3 regions of the Desulfovibrio sp. 6_1_46AFAA genome follow, and region 3 is predicted to be linked to each of the others. Evidence: riboswitches for the same ligand, from Rfam matches in the RefSeq annotation. Region 3 holds a riboswitch; each other region holds the start of a gene.
What was found. A riboswitch is a leader RNA that binds a small molecule or an ion and turns the genes downstream of it on or off. The one in region 3 is predicted to bind cobalamin.

Region 1 (5,201 bases), on a different contig from region 3:
GCTCAAGCCCGAACAGCAGGGCTTGGCGGATCTGACCGCCCGCCTGCTCACCGACGGCAGCGGCAATCTGGATGCCCAGGGCGTGGAGCGCTATTTCGCGGAACGCGCGGCCTCCATTGCCGCCAAGGCGGGCCTGCAGACCTTCGGCATCTCCCTGACCGGGCCCTCGCGCTTCAACGCGGAGTATTTCAGCGCGCTGGGCGATGTGCTTGCCAAGCCGCGTTTCGAAACCAAGGAACTGCGCCGTGAGGTGGATAACATGAAATCCGCCATCCGCCAGCGCTCGGACAATCCTCTGGCCTATATGTTCTCCAAGCTGAATCCCTTCCTCTATCCCGGCGGACAGTCCTATGGCTTTGACGGCCTGGGCACGCCCCGGAGCCTGGACGGCTTTGACCGCAAAGACGTGCAGGCTTTCTGGGCCCGTCAGTCCGGCCAGCCGTGGGTGCTTTCCGTGGCAGGCAGCTTTGACCGCGAGGCCGTGCTGGCCTTCGCCCAGGGCCTGCCCGCGCCGGAAGGGGAAGGCTTGGCCGTGGCCGCGCCCGACTGGGGCAAGGACAGAGCGCTCAGCCTGAATCTGCCGGGCCGTAATCAGGCCCATCTCCTGCAGATCTTCAAAACCGTGCCGCCCACCCATCCGGACGCGCCTGCCCTGATGCTGCTGCAATCCGTGCTTTCGGGCCAGAGCGGCCTGCTGTTTGCCAGCCTGCGCGACGAGCAGGGCCTGGGCTATACCGTAACCGCCTTCAACCGCAGCATGCCGGAGACGGGCTTCATGGCCTTTTACATCGGCACCACGCCGGACAAGCTGGAGCAGGCCCGGCGGGGCTTTGCCGGGATCATTGCCGAAATCAAGGCCAAGCCGCTGCCCAAGGCCCTGTTGGCCGCCGGAAGCAACCGCCTGCTGGGCGAATACCTGCGCGAGAGGCAAAGCCTGGCGGACCGCGCCGGTGAGGCGGCCACGGATGCCGTGCTGCACTATCCCCAGGATTTCCAGAAGCAGTTGCTGGACAAGGCCGCCACGCTGGCCCCGGCTGATTTGCAGGCCGTGGCCCGCAAGTATCTGGAACCGGCCAATGCCTATGAGGTAACCCTGCTGCCGTAGGAGCCGCTCCCAACGTGCTTTCATTCTCTCCTGCGCGAGGCCCGTTCCATGCGAAGTTCGAATATGCTTTACCATGCGTCCTGCGCCGGAATTCGCTTTCTTGGGCAGGGAATGAAACTTCCAACCTAGAGCCATTTCACTTTGAAATTGCTCTGGCGGCTGCGTAAGCAGGCGCTCGCCACGAGCGTCAGCCGTTGGCGGCTATGCCGCCGTACGGACATCGAGAGCAGAGCGAGCGGCTTAAAAACTTTGAGAATGTCAATTCTCAAAGTTAATCTGCTTAGAATATCCCCGGCGTTCGCAGGTTTTGTCTGAACAGCGCCCCGTCGCGGTCAAGTTCGACCGGGACGGGGCGCTGTTGCGACTTTACAGAACGCGTCCGCGTGAGCTATCCATGAAAAATCCTTGGGAAATAGGGCAGGTTAACGTTGAAAGATCCCCTGCTCCGGTGCTCACTCGCGTGGCCGCCCGCGCCTGAGGCAAAGGGCTGAAACTCAGTCCCACCGGGCGTCAGCTATTGCCGCCGGGGCTTGCCTGAACCGTTCATGGCGAAGCCTGGCTGTAGCCGCAACGCGACAGACGAGGACAGCATTGCTGCGAATAACGACAACAGCCGGCTGAGGTCAGCGCCGGCTTTGAGAATGGCAATTCCCCAACTTGCTCTGTGCCAAAGGACATGGCATGCATCCTTGGTGATGACAGGAGATCCGCGTAATGCCCCTCTGCCTCTGGCGTCCGAATATCGCAACCGCCCTGGAATACGCCCGTGACCGGGCCCTTCCGGTCCAACTCACCTTTGACGGCCGTCCGCGCGAAGCGGGACCTCTGCTCTGCACCGTAACCTTTACCGCCCGCGACATCACGGTCCTGTCCACGGCGGAGCCCCTGATTCCCGCTGAACTGAAGGGCGGGGAGTGCCGCATCTATTTCAAGCCGGATATCGAGGCGAAGCCGGAAGAGGCCAGGGACGGGCAGGAAGAGAGCGGTAAGGCTGCCGTCGCGCGGCACGGTTTTTATTGCAACTGCCGCGTGCAGGACGTGCGGCGCGACGCCGGAAACGCCCTGACCGAGATCACGCTCAAGACGCCTTTCCGTTCCTTATGGCGGGAGTTGCGTCGGCACGAACGGCTGCGCCTGGGGCCGGGCATGCTCAAAAAATTCCGCTTCTGGTTCGCGCCCATGTTGCCGGAGCAGCGCGGCCAGGTGCAGATCTATATGAGCCGTTACAGCCAGGATCTGGAACGGAAAATACGCCTGATCGACGTCTCCGCCGGTGGTGCGTTCGTGCGGCTGGTCGATTACGATCTGCTCAACGACATTGATATTGATCAGAATACGCTCTGCCTGCTCTATCTGGACTGCAACGGCCCGGAAGGAGAGTCCCGCAAGTTTTTTCTGGCTGCCCACAGCGTGCTTGTCGGTCGGAATAAAAAGGACAGCGCTCTGAATCTGCATTTGCGTTTTGTGCGCTATCTGTCCGCAGCGCGGCGGGATGCCGTGCTGGACTGGCAGCCAGTGGGCGAGGAGGGCGTGCCCGGTCTGGACCTCTGGATCACGGCGCGGCTCGGCGGCCCGTCAGGGAGAGGAGCCGAAAGCCAGGCCGCCCCGGCGCGGTGAACCGGCGGGGGCGGCAAGATGCTCCTGCCCGGCATCGTCGGCGATGAAACCATCCGGCGCTACCTTTTGGAGGGCATGGCGGCCCGGCACTGTGGCCGGAGCGCTGACGGTCGTCGCCGTAGGGCCGTACCCTTAAAATTTATCTTTTAAATTCAATATGTTGCTACGAAGCAAGGAAGCCTTTTTTCGCGCCTCTGATTGACAGAAAGGGGCTGTTTTGACTATCTCTAGAGATACGGAAGCGCCCTTCGGGGCTTAATAGGGAATCCCGTTCAAATCGGGAGCGGACCCGCCGCCGTGCGCCGAACTGATGCCGCTTTTCCTTGCGCGCCACTGGATTCGCTCCGGGAAGGCCGAAAAGCGAGCCGGCAAGCCGGAAGACCTGCTTTCATTCATCGTCTTTGAGGACGGACCGCCGGCAACGGGGCTTTTGCCGTCAGGTCTTGCAGTGAGGATAAATGCGCTTCCTCCTCCGCCTGTGTTGCGGGCGGAGGTTTTTTATTCCATACAGCCCCTCCATGCCTGGAGTTTTTCATGCCCGCCAGTATTATGAAACGGGACGGTGCGTCCGTGCCCTTTGATTCGGTCAAGATTCTCAACGCCATCACCAAAGCCAATCAGGCTGTGGGCGGCGAGGACATGTCGCCCACGGACCTGCTTTTCGTCACCGAAAAAGTCTGCAGAAAGCTGGATGAGCGCAGCCTCCGCCATGTGGAAGAAATTCAGGACGTGGTGGAAGAAACGCTGATCCAGTACGATTACGCCAAAACCGCCAAGGCCTATATTCTCTACCGCGCGGAGCACGCCAAGATCCGCAACGCGGAATCCTACCTGATGGATATCTACAAAAAGCTGACGTACTCCCCGGCCATCCGGGAGGACATCAAGCGGGAGAACGCCAATATTGACGGCGACACGGCCATGGGCACCATGCTCAAGTACGGTTCCGAGGGCTCCAAATTCTTCATCGACAATTATATCCTGCCCAAGGACGCCTCGGCCGCGCACCTTAACGGCGATATCCATATTCATGACAAAGATTTCTACATGCTCACCGAAACCTGCTGCCAGATCAATCTGATCCCGCTGTTCAAAAATGGTTTCTCCACCGGGCACGGCTATCTGCGTGAGCCCAATTCCATTGAAAGCTATTCGGCCCTGGCCTGCATAGCCATTCAGGCCAACCAGAATGAAATGCACGGCGGCCAGAGCGTGCCGCACTTTGACTATGCCATGGCCGAGGGCGTGATCAAGACCTATGCCAAGGAATACCGCAAGGCCTTCTGCGCCTGCCTGCGCATTGCCGGGGGCCTGGACGCGGCCGCTGCGGAGGAACTGGCCGGGAAACTGCTGGATGCCGTGGGCGTGCGCCCGAGCATGGCCGGAGCCGATGCTCTGGGCCGCGCGCTGACCGAAGCGGCTCCCGAACAGTGGAAAGAACTGACGGAACGCGCCCACGCCTATGCCGTGGACGAAGCTTTGGCCAATACGGACCGGCGCGTGTACCAGGCCATGGAGGCCCTTATCCATAACCTGAATACCATGAATTCCCGGGCCGGGGCCCAGGTGCCGTTCAGCTCCATCAACTACGGCACGGACGTCTCCGCCGAGGGCCGGATGGTCATGAAAAACCTGCTCTTGGCCACCCAGGCCGGTCTGGGCAACGGCGAGACTTCCATTTTCCCGGTGCAGATTTTCAAGGTCAAGGAAGGGGTCAACTACAATCCTGAGGACCCCAACTACGATTTGTTCAAACTGGCCATGGAAACCTCGGCCAAACGCCTTTTCCCCAATTTCAGCTTTCTTGACGCCCCCTTCAACCTCCAGTACTACAGGGACGGTTATTACGACAGCGAAGTGGCCTATATGGGCTGCCGCACGCGTGTGCTGGGCAATGTGTATGATCCGGAGCGCCAGGTGACCTGCGGACGCGGCAATCTGAGCTTCACCTCCGTGAACCTGCCGCGCCTGGGCCTGGAAGCCCGTAATGATCCGGAAAAGTTTTACGCCCTGCTGGATGAGAAGATCGACCTGGTCTTCCGGCAGTTGCTGCACCGGCTCAAGATCCAGAGCGCCAAAAAGGTGCGCAACTATCCCTTCCTCATGGGCAACGGCATCTGGCTGGATTCCGGCAAGCTGGACTGGGACGACGGCATAGGGGAAGTGCTCAAGCACGGCACCTTGACCATCGGCTTCATCGGTCTGGCCGAGGCCCTCAAGGCCCTGGTGGGCGCGCATCACGGCGAAAGCGAGGAGGCCCAGAAGCTGGGCCTGGAAATCATCGGGCATATGCGCCGTCGCGCCGACGAGGAAGCGGAAAAGACCGGCCTGAACTTCACGCTCATCGCCACCCCGGCGGAAAGCTTAAGCGGGCGTTTCGTGTCCCTGGACCGGGAGCGCTACGGCAGTATTCCCGGCGTCACGGACCGCGATTATTACACTAATTCCTTCCATGTACCGGTTTACTATCCCATCAAGG
Region 2 (5,201 bases), on a different contig from region 3:
GCTTCGCCTTCCAGGTTGCCAAAAATCTGCCCCTGGAACAGTGGGATCAACGCGTGCAATATCTCTGCACGGAAGAGCAGTTTCTGTGTCTGTAAGCTACATTCCTTTTCAGTTTCCCGGTCTTGAGAATGTCCGTTGCGCCTTTCAGGTCCGAGCCGCCATCCCCGGCGGGGTGTACCGCAACGGCTATGACGGCGGCAATATTTCCTTCAGCACCGAGGACGACCCGGATATTGTAACGGGCAACCGCCGTGACCTGCTGGCGGCCTTGCAGCCGCACGGCCTCACGGCTTGGGCGGAGCTCAATCAGGTGCACGGCGACGTGCTGCTCTTCGAGCCGGAAGCCGTGGCCTGCGAAATCCGGCCCACGGCGGACGGCGACGGCATGGCCGTGTCCCGGCCCGGCCTGGGCCTGCTGATCAAGACCGCGGACTGCCAGCCCATTCTGCTGGCGCACAAGAGCGGTCGATACGTGGCTGCCCTGCACGCGGGCTGGCGGGGCAACCGTTGCGATTTCCCGGGTACGGGCGTGGCCCGCTTCTGCGCGCGCTATGATCTCAAACCCTGCGACCTGCTGGCCGTGCGCGGACCCAGCCTGGGGCCGGGACGGGCGGAGTTCGTCAACTTCGAGCGGGAATGGAGCGACGACTTCCGGGCCTGGTTCGACCCGGCAACGCGGACCATGGATCTTTGGGGCCTGACCCGCCGGCAGTTGCAACAAGCCGGTCTGCCGGAGCGCCAAATCTACGGCCTGGATCTTTGCACGGCTTCCAACAACGGACAGTTCTTCTCTTACCGGCGTGAAAAAAGGTCCGGCCGTCAGGCCAGCCTGATCTGGATCACGGCCTGAGGCTGATCCGTCGCGCGTCTACCTTGGCAAGCGTATAAAAGTTCATTTAATTTATACGGCTGGTTCAATGTATTGGTATTTATCATATACTCTTTCCCAAGAGTTGGGCGAAGCCACCTTTGCTCCGCCGGAGCGAAGCGCAGGCGGATGGCTGGTGCCGGGAGAATTCTAAAAAATGCGCTGGCCGTTGCCGCGTCAGCGGCTTGCTTGAGCCGTTCACGGCGAAGCCGTGTTGCCTTAGCTGTAGCCGCAGGGCGGCGTACAGATAAGGACAGCACTGCTACGGATCAAGACAGCACCGCTACGGATAGCGACAGCGATTTTCCTAGATATAATTTTGCGTAACCAATTGCTGTCTTCATCCGTAGCTTCCTTCGTCGCAACGGCTGAAGCAAGATTCTTCGGCGTTGGCAAGGGAAATGGCGCTTTTTGCGCGGAAACCGACCGGAAGGCGGCCCAAAGGGCCGTGCCCGTTGGCGAGCCGGGCGAGCCTTACGGGCACCAAGAGCAGGGCTGTACTTCAAGTACGTGAGCGGCAAAAAACGCCGGATGACGCCGCCAACGTCGAACAGGCTGGTTTTGACGGATAATCCCGGCAAATAAGATGCCTTAAAAGCTGGAGTCAGATGCATCTGTCCGGCCGCATTGACAGGGCCGCGCGCCGCGCCTAATGTGCCCTCTGACAACGGTAGCCGGACCGGCGGAGCAACGCGGAACGGCTTGAAAAGGGAATCCCGTGTAAAACGGGAGCGGACCCGCCGCCGTGAGATCCGCAAACCGCGCCCCATTTTGTGCCACTGGAAACGGGAAGGCCGGGGCAAGGGGATCAAGCCGGAAGACCTGCCGTGCCCATTTTCGCGCTCCTGGTGCAGCTTAACTTTGAAAAAGTGCATTGCTTTGGCGTGAGATGTTCTCCGGCAACGGGTTTTTGCCGGTCAGGCAGAGGAAATACGGGCCTCTTCCAGGTATGGAAGAGGCTTTTTTTTGTCCGCATAGCCCCATATGATATGCACATAGATGCCCTTTCCCGGCCGCCCCGGACGCGGTCCCTTTGCCTTGCCCTGGCCGGGCTGGCGGCGCTCTGGCTATGCTCCCTGCCGCTGGCCTGCCTGCCGGGGCCGTTCCCGCTGGGCGTGAATGAGGTTTTCCGCGCGCTGGCCGCGAGCCTGGGCCTGGCCGCCGCTCCGGTGGACGCCTCTCAACTCCTGGTAGTGGGGCAGATCCGTCTGGCGCGGGTCTGCCTGGCGGCACTTTGCGGCGGCGCGCTGGCCGTGGCTGGCGTGGCCCTGCAAGGCGTACTGCGCAATCCCCTGGCCGACCCTTTCACCCTTGGCATTTCCGCCGGTGCGGCCTGCGGTGCCAGCATGGCTATCGCCCTGGGCGGCGTCGGCGGCGGGTTCGGCCTGTGGCTGGGGCGGATTCTAGGCCATGCGGCGGGAGTGACCCAGGCCGGGTTGGTGGCTCCCGCCGCTCTGGCCGGGGCCCTGCTGGCCCTGTGCGGCGCGCTCTGGCTGGGCCGGGGCAAGGGGGATTTCAGCCGCGAAAGCGTGATTCTGGCGGGTATTGCCGTGGCCGCCTTTCTGGGGGCCCTGGTGGCCCTGGTCAAGGCTCTCAATGAGGAATCCGTGACCAGCATCGTGTTCTGGATTCTGGGCTCGCTCCAAGGCCGGGGCTGGGACAGTCTGCCCCTGCTGCTGGCGACCCTTATTCCCGGTCTGCTGGCCGTGGGTCTGGGCTGGCGGGCCTTGGACGTGCTTTCGCTGGGCGACGAGCAGGCCGCGCAACTGGGTCTTAATGTGGGCCGGGCGCGCTTCTGGCTGTTGGCCGGGGCCAGCTGCATGACCGCCGGTTGCGTGGCCGTGGCCGGAGTGATCGGCTTTGTGGGCCTGGTAGTGCCGCATGTGCTGCGCCTTTTGCTGGGACAGGGGCACGGCCCTTTGCTGGCCGGGGCCTTTTTCGGCGGCGGCGTGCTGCTGGTCTGGGCTGACGTCCTGGCCCGCAGCGTGCTGGGCGGCGGCCAGGAATTGCCCGTGGGCGTGGTCACGGCCCTGTTGGGCGGGCCGTTTTTCGCCCTTCTGGTGCGGCGGCGCTGATGTCCGGCGCACGATCAATGGACAGGCCGCTGAGCAGAGCAGTGGAAGGGCCGATGCTGGACGTGCGCGATCTCACGGCGGGCTATGCCGGGCGGTCCGTGCTGCGCGGCGTGAGCCTGGCGGCGCGCGGCGGCGAAAGCGTAGCCCTGCTGGGACCCAACGGCAGCGGCAAAACCACCTTGCTGCGTTGCATTTCCGGCGTGCTGCGGCCCCAGGGCGGCGGCATACGTTTGGCGGACAGGCCGCTGGATGGCCTGCGTCCGCGCGAACGCGCCCGGCTGGCGGCCGTGGTGCCGCAACGCGCGGAATGCCCGTCCGGCCTGAGTGTGCGTCAGATGGTCCTGCTGGGGCGCTATCCCTACCTCTCCTGGCTGGGCGGCTACGGACGGCGGGACTACGCCGCCGTCGGACAGGCCCTGGCCGCCACCGGAGCCGCCGCTCTGGCCGCGCGTCGCGTGGGGGAGCTTTCCGGCGGGGAACTGCAGCGGGTGCTGCTGGCGCGGGCTCTGGCCCAGGAGAGCCCGCTGCTCCTGCTGGACGAGCTGGCCGCTGGTCTGGATCTGGCCCGCATGGTGGAACTTTTTGATCTGCTGGAGCGCCGTCGGGCCGCCGGGGCCTGCGTGCTCATGGCCATGCACGACTGCAATCTGGCCGCCTTGTATGCAACCAGGCTCATGGGCCTGAAAAACGGCCGGGTACTCTTTGACGGCCCCGTGTCCGAGGTCTTCACCGAGGAGAGACTCAGTGTTCTGTACGATATTCCCATCCGGGTTTTTTCGCATCCGCGCTGGGGCCTGCCCCAGGCGCTGCTGGGGCGCGCTTCCGGGCCGTGGAGCAACGGCGCCGTCAATTTTGCTGCTGGTTCTGCTGCTGACGGGCCTGAATCCGGCCCCGGTTCAGGCGGCTCCCATTGAGGTGGTTGACGACACGGGCGTCACGCTGACTCTGGATAAACCGGCCGAGCGGATCATCGCCCTGTACGGCGCCTACAACGAGCTGCTGCTGGCCTTGGACGCGCGCGACCTGCTGGTGGCGCGCACCGTGGCCGACGCCCATCTGCCGGAGCTGGCCGGTCTGCCCGCCATAGGCACCCATATGCGGCCCAATGCGGAACTGATCGTGGCTCAGAAGCCGGATCTGGTGCTTCAGCTCGCCGGACGGCGCGAGGCGCTGTTGCAGACCGAAGCCCTGCGTAAACTGGGCATCAATGTGCTGACGTTTGAGATGGATTCTTTTGACAAGATGTTCGATGTGCTGGAAAAGCTGGGGCGTCTCACGGGACGCGAGCAAAAGGCCGCCGGGCTGATCCGGGACTGGCGGGCGCGCCTGGCAACGCTGCGGGCGCGCCATGCCGGGGAAAAGCCGGTGCGCGTTTTCTATGAAGTGCGTTATCCCAATCTGCTGGCCGCCGGGCAAGGCAGCATCGTCAATGAGATCATTGCCGTGGCCGGGGGCGAAAACGTGGTCGCGGACGACAAGAAGCTGGTGCGCTTCAACGAGGAGGCCTTGATCCTGGCTGACCCGGACGCCTACCTGACCCAGAAGGGTCCCATGAATCCCGATCCGCAGCCTCTGTCCGAGCGCGCCCATTACCGGGATTTGCGCGCCGTGCGCACGGGACGGGTACTTGTGGTGGATGAGGACCGTTTCGCCCGGCCCGGCCCCCGCGCCGTGGAGGCGGCGGAGGAGTTGGAGCGCTGGCTCCATCCTTAGGCATGATGTTCTTTTGCCCGCTGGACGTTGTCGAACAGCGCTTTTTATTCCGCCCATGGACCAGAAGAGTCCACTGCGCTGCAGAAAAAGCTTGTTCTCCTCGCCGGCGGGCAAAATTCCTGTCGTGCCGGGCGGAATATTACATCTGATAACCAACGAGCAAGCGAGCAAGATATGACCGGAACTCTTTACGGACTGGGCGTGGGCCCCGGCGCGCCGGATCTGCTGACTCTGCGGGCCGTGAACGTCCTGCGCACGGTGGACGTGATCCTGGCGGCGGCCTCGCCGCGTAACGACTATTCCGCCGCCCTGGACACAGCCCGGCCCCATCTGCGCGCGGACGCGCGCCTGCTGCGCCTGGAATTTCCCATGACCCGCGACGCCGGGATTCTGCGCGCGGCCTGGCTCAAAGCCGCCGAAGCCGCCCGTGATGTATTGGAAGGTGGGGAAAACGCGGCCTTCCTGACCATCGGTGATCCGCTGGTGTACAGCACCTTCGGTTATCTGCTGCGCACCCTGCGGGAAGTCGCGCCCCATCTGCCGGT
Region 3 (5,201 bases):
TTTCGGTTTTTGATTCCGTCAGGATTGCACTGCTCATTGTTCGTCTCCTTGGGTCAGCTGTTGGGTGTAACATTTCTGCTTACGTCTGCCGCAGCGGGGCAGGCTGCCGCCGCCAGTGCGTCGTCGGTTGGAGTCAGGGAGGTTCTGTGCGGAAAAAGGAGTTGCGGGCGGAGCTTTTGGGTATGCGCCGTGGCGGCGAGGGGAACTTTGCGGCGGGGAGGAAGCGCGGGTCCGCCGGAGGGAGACGGACCCGCGTCGGGGGTGACAGGCAGGGCATGGGCAAGACCGCGATTGAGAGGGAGGATCCGACCTTTGTCGTCCTGCTGTCGTCTCCGCGCATGCTTCTCTCCCCGTGGTTATGATCGTCGGGAGCCTTCTTCTGTATGGGGCAGGATGGCACGGCGCTGCAAAAAAAGTCAACAAAAAATTTTAATTTAAAATTTTTTTTAAATATAGAATGGGAAATACGACCACAGGCGGCACTGCCATATTGGTGTCTTTTGCAAGGTTCGGCGCATTATGGCCCGGGGATGAGGACTGTGGCACTTCGGCACGGCGACAAAGAATGGCAGGGGGATGCCCTCGGACGCATATGAAGGCACGCTGTTCCGGGATAAAGCGAGGTCAGTGGCAGCGGCTGTTTTCGTGGAGCAGTGCAAAGGCGAGGCGGAATGTTTGCGCCTGATACGCGGCCTGGTATTGCTACTCAGCGCCTGGGTCGGTGCCACCCGGGAAGCGGGAGGGAGGTTCAGCGGGTGTGCGCCGTCATGAGATCAGGGCGCAGCCTGTCGGCATGCCCTGCCTGCGCCCCTGTCCATGTCTAGTCCTGGGCGTCTTTCTTGAGTTCGCGCATATAATTGTACACGGTATAGATGGAAACCTGCATGGTCTTGGCCAGATACTGCACCATGCCCTTGATCAGGAACGCGCCTTCCTCGTCGAGAATGCGGATGAAGTTTTTCTTTTCCTCGCGGTTCATGGCCGCCGGATGTTTGCCGGCCCGTTTGATGGCGGTCTCGATGATGGCCTCGCTGGTTTCGCCCATGCAGGAGGCGAAGGCCTCGCTCATGTCTTTGCCGGGGTGGCTTTCATAACGCATGACCGAGTGCAGCACACCCTGAAAGCGTTCAAAATCCGTGAGGTCGAAGTTAAGGCAAAATGCTCCGATCACCGCGCCTCGACTGTTGCGGATGAAGCTGGTGGAGGATTTGAGCGTTTTGCCCGAGGGGGTGGAAGTGGGATAGGCCACGATATCTTCCACTTCGTTGCCGCCCTGCCGCCAGGCCTTGGTCACTATGTTGGTAATGGGCGCACCGGCCTGGCGTCCGGTCAGCGAGCCTTCTATGTGAATCAGGGAGTGCTCCAGATCGCGGAAATCATGGATGGCCACCTCGCAGAGATGGCCGAAGGTGCGCACCACCACGTCCGCGATATGGATGGCGTTTTTGAACAGGGCCTGCTCCTCCGGGCCGTATGTCTCCATGCTGCGCGTAGTTTCCGGCGTCTGTGCGGGGGACGCATTTTTTTTATCCTGGCGCGTGGAGCGGGCTTTTCTGATCAGCTTGGGCATGCAAAAACCTCCAAACCTGCGGCGTGGGCGCGTGAAACCGTATTCGTGGGAACGCTACTGTAAATCCTTCAGCTTGGGTACCCCCTAGCGGTACGAAAACGCCGCCCGTCTCCACGGAGTGTGGAAACGGACGGCGTCTTTGCTGCGGTGGATAAATCCGGTTTTACTGCTTCTTGGGTTCCTTGGTCAGATCGTCCACATTTTGCTTGGCATGGTCCACAAAGAGATCACGCACGCCGGGCACTTCGCCCAGGCCCTTGAGGTTGGCCTCCACCTTGAAACCGGCGGCCTTGAGCTTGGAAGCCCAGGAATCCTCCTCGTCCCCGGCCAGGTCGTTGCGGGCGTGGTCCCCGGCCACCACCATCAGGGGCTGCAGCCAGACTTTCTTGATCTTGTGGGCCTTGAGCTCGGCCAGCAGGTCGTCAATGCCGCGCGCGCCTTCCACCGTGGCCATGAAGACCAGGGGGTCACTTTCCTTGAACGTGGCCCGCGTGCCTTCAAAAACCAGGTCCGCCCGGCCGTGGGCCTGTCCGTGGCCCATGAGCACCACAGCCTCGCCCTTCCGGCGTTTGTCGCCCATATCAGCAAGCACGGCTTTGGCCACGCTTAAGGCATCCTTGTGCGACTCCAGCAGGGGGCGGCCCAGGTACACGGCCTCAAAACGGCCCGGGTGCTTCTGGATATCCAGCAGCACGGCCCGCTCAAGCTCCGTAAATTCCTCGCCGGGCATCACATGCAGGGACTGCACGCGCACCACTTTCACCCCCGCCTTGGCCAGCGCGGCCAGGCCGTCGCTGATGCCGCCCACGGGCTTGCCCTGCTTGGCAAGTTTTTTGCGGATGATCTGCGAGGTGTAGGACCAGACCACGGGCGTGTCCGGAAACGCGGCCTTGAAGGACGCGTCCACGGCCTTGAACGAGGGCAGGGCTTCGGGCACGCTGGTGCCGAAAGCCACCAGCAGCACCCCTTCCTTGGGGGCTTTCTGATCCGCCGCTTGGACGGACGCGGCCAGCAGGGCCAGCAGAAGCAGGAAAAGCGGCAGGACGCGCGGGAACACGCGCAACGTACGAGACATGGCAACCTCCTCAATCGTGCGTTGAAAGGTGGATACGGCGGCGGCGGCGCAAAACGCCCCGGCCAGCGGGTGTTCGGACTTGAGGGATGTGGAGGCCCGCGTTTCTGATCATAATCAGGACAACGGCCCCGCGCCTCGGCTTCGCCTTCACCTGTGACGGCTGGCTGTCGCGCCCCGCCGGGATGTTTCCGGCAAGGCGAAGAAGCTCTGTACCCTCTTACCGCAGCGCGACTGTTTCCGATTTGCACGGAATTCCCCGCTACAGCGGGCAGAGGACAACAGGGGGGCGCAAAAGTCAAGACAAGTGTCGAAGCTGAAAAATGAGATAGCCGCCGTGACTCAGCGAAAAAGCACATTTTTTGCGATCAGGCCCAGGGGCTGTTTCCAGGCGCGCGCCGGGCCTTGGCCCGGCGCGCGTTTCAAGCTATACTTCCGAATATGGATACCTCCCTTGAGATGGATATTTGTTGCGGCACCGGCAAGCGGCCTGAAACCCCCGCCGGGCTCAGCGCCGAAGTTTCGGCTGCGGCCGCGGCCCTGCTGCGCCGGGGCGTGCTACTGCCCGCGCGAGGCGGGGATGCCGTGAGCCTGGGGCGTTTTCTGACCTTGGGGTTGGGGCTGGAAGAAGCATATGTGGAAAGCCGCATCCAGACCATTTTGCGTAACGGTCTGGCTGTGGATGATTTTGCCGTGCCCCTGGCCTCCGGCGACCGGCTGGCCCTTTCGGCGGCCATGCCCGGCGTGGCCGGGGCAGCCCTGCGCCGGGGCGGCCGGTACGCGGCCATGCGCGCCGCCATTACCCAGCGCCGGGAGGACGCGCCTCCCGCGCCCATAGCTCAACTTGAGGAACCGGTCTGGATCGAGCTGCGTTGCTTCAACAGCATTGCCGAGGAGTTGGCCGGGCATCTGCTGTGCCGGGGCCTGGCCGCCCGGCCCGCCGACGCGGGACAAGTCCTGCTTCCGCTGGCGGCCACGCCGCCAGCCGGTCTGGCGCTGCCTGAGCCGGGCCTGCTCTGGCTCGCGGCCTGGCAAACCCGACCCTGCTTCGCATTTTTCCGTCTCTCTCCTTGGCCGTAAAACCTTGCGCCGGACAATTTCTCTTGTGCTTTTCCTTTGCCTCTGATAATTTTTCCCACTCTCTCAGCGAGGGGAAATTATTTGGAGGCATGGCAGATGGCAGACAAGGAAACCGGGCACGACGAAATTAATTTCGAAAGCGCCCTCGAAAACTATCTCAATCCCGATTTCGGCGACCTTGAAGAAGGCTCCATTACCAAAGGCGAGATCGTCCGTGTGGATGACGACAATGTGCTGGTGGACGTGAATTTCAAGTCCGAGGGGCAGATCCCCGCGGCTGAATTCCGTGACGCCGCGGGTAACATGGCCGTCAGCGTGGGCGACAGGGTGGACGTTTATGTGGTGCGCAAGAACGAAATGGACGGCACCATCACCCTTTCCTTTGAAAAGGCCAAACGCATGCAGGTCTTCGATCAGCTCGAGGACGTGCAGGAAAATAACAGGGTCATCAAGGGCCATATCGTGCGTCGCATCAAGGGCGGCTACACGGTGGACATCGGCGGGGTGGAGGCGTTTTTGCCCGGTTCGCATGTGGATCTGCGTCCCGTGCCGGATATGGACGCTCTGGTCAACCAGGAATTTGAATTCCGCGTGCTCAAGATCAACCGCCGCCGCAGCAACGTCATTGTTTCCCGCCGCGTGCTGCTGGAAGAGGAGCGCGATTCCAAGCGTCAGGATCTGCTGCGCACCCTGGAGGAAGGACAGATCGTCCAGGGCAAGGCCAAGAACATCACCGAGTACGGCGTGTTTGTGGACCTGGGCGGCCTGGACGGCCTGCTGCACATCACGGACATGAGCTGGAAGCGCATCCGCCATCCCAAGGAAATGATCACCATGGGCCAGGAGCTGACCCTCAAGGTGCTTTCCTTCGACCGTGAGAACAACAAGGTTTCCTTGGGCCTCAAGCAGCTCGTGCCCGATCCCTGGCAGGATATCTCCGCCCGCTTCCCCGAAGGCGCCAAGTGCACCGGCAAGGTCACCAATCTGGTGGACTACGGCGCGTTTGTGGAGCTGGAGCCCGGCGTGGAAGGCTTGGTGCACATCTCCGAAATGTCCTGGACGCGCAAGCTGCGTCATCCCTCCCAGATGGTCCACACCGGCGACGAAGTGGAAGTGGTCATCCTGGGCGTGGACGGCGAAAAGAAGCGCATCAGCCTGGGTATGAAGCAGGTCCGTCCCAATCCTTGGGAACTGGTGGCCGAGAGATATCCTGAAGGCACCGTCCTTGAGGGCGTCATCAAGAACATTACCGAATTCGGCATGTTCATCGGCATTGAGGACGGCATCGACGGCCTTATCCACGTGTCCGACATTTCCTGGACCAAGAAGGTACGCCATCCCAATGAGCTGTACAAGGTGGGCGACACCGTACAGGCCAAGGTGCTCACCGTGGACCAGGAGAACGAGAAGTTCACCCTGGGCGTTAAGCAGCTGGTGGACGATCCCTGGGGCCATGTGCCGGATACCTATCCCGTGGGC

Region 1: linked by a shared signal. The riboswitch ahead of HMPREF1022_RS06075 (anaerobic ribonucleoside triphosphate reductase) and the one ahead of HMPREF1022_RS11820 (sirohydrochlorin cobaltochelatase) in region 3 are both predicted to bind cobalamin.
Region 2: linked by a shared signal. The riboswitch ahead of HMPREF1022_RS05365 (FecCD family ABC transporter permease) and the one ahead of HMPREF1022_RS11820 (sirohydrochlorin cobaltochelatase) in region 3 are both predicted to bind cobalamin.

The regions. Positions count from the first base shown of each region.
Region 1 is NZ_JH114301.1:603,124-608,324, forward strand. Features, by position in the region: gene HMPREF1022_RS06065 (M16 family metallopeptidase) at 1-1,105, shown strand, start outside; gene HMPREF1022_RS06070 (hypothetical protein) at 1,820-2,722, shown strand; cobalamin riboswitch at 2,945-3,126, shown strand; gene HMPREF1022_RS06075 (anaerobic ribonucleoside triphosphate reductase) at 3,257-5,201, shown strand, end outside.
Region 2 is NZ_JH114301.1:423,356-428,556, forward strand. Features, by position in the region: gene HMPREF1022_RS05355 (5-formyltetrahydrofolate cyclo-ligase) at 1-95, shown strand, start outside; gene HMPREF1022_RS05360 (polyphenol oxidase family protein) at 86-850, shown strand; cobalamin riboswitch at 1,520-1,712, shown strand; gene HMPREF1022_RS05365 (FecCD family ABC transporter permease) at 1,858-2,943, shown strand; gene HMPREF1022_RS05370 (ABC transporter ATP-binding protein) at 2,997-3,857, shown strand; gene HMPREF1022_RS05375 (ABC transporter substrate-binding protein) at 3,796-4,656, shown strand; gene cobI (precorrin-2 C(20)-methyltransferase) at 4,831-5,201, shown strand, end outside.
Region 3 is NZ_JH114303.1:439,201-444,401, reverse strand. Features, by position in the region: gene HMPREF1022_RS11835 (hypothetical protein) at 1-37, opposite strand, end outside; gene HMPREF1022_RS11825 (helix-turn-helix transcriptional regulator) at 821-1,570, opposite strand; gene HMPREF1022_RS11820 (sirohydrochlorin cobaltochelatase) at 1,734-2,645, opposite strand; cobalamin riboswitch at 2,693-2,944, opposite strand; gene HMPREF1022_RS11815 (hypothetical protein) at 3,102-3,722, shown strand; gene HMPREF1022_RS11810 (30S ribosomal protein S1) at 3,819-5,201, shown strand, end outside.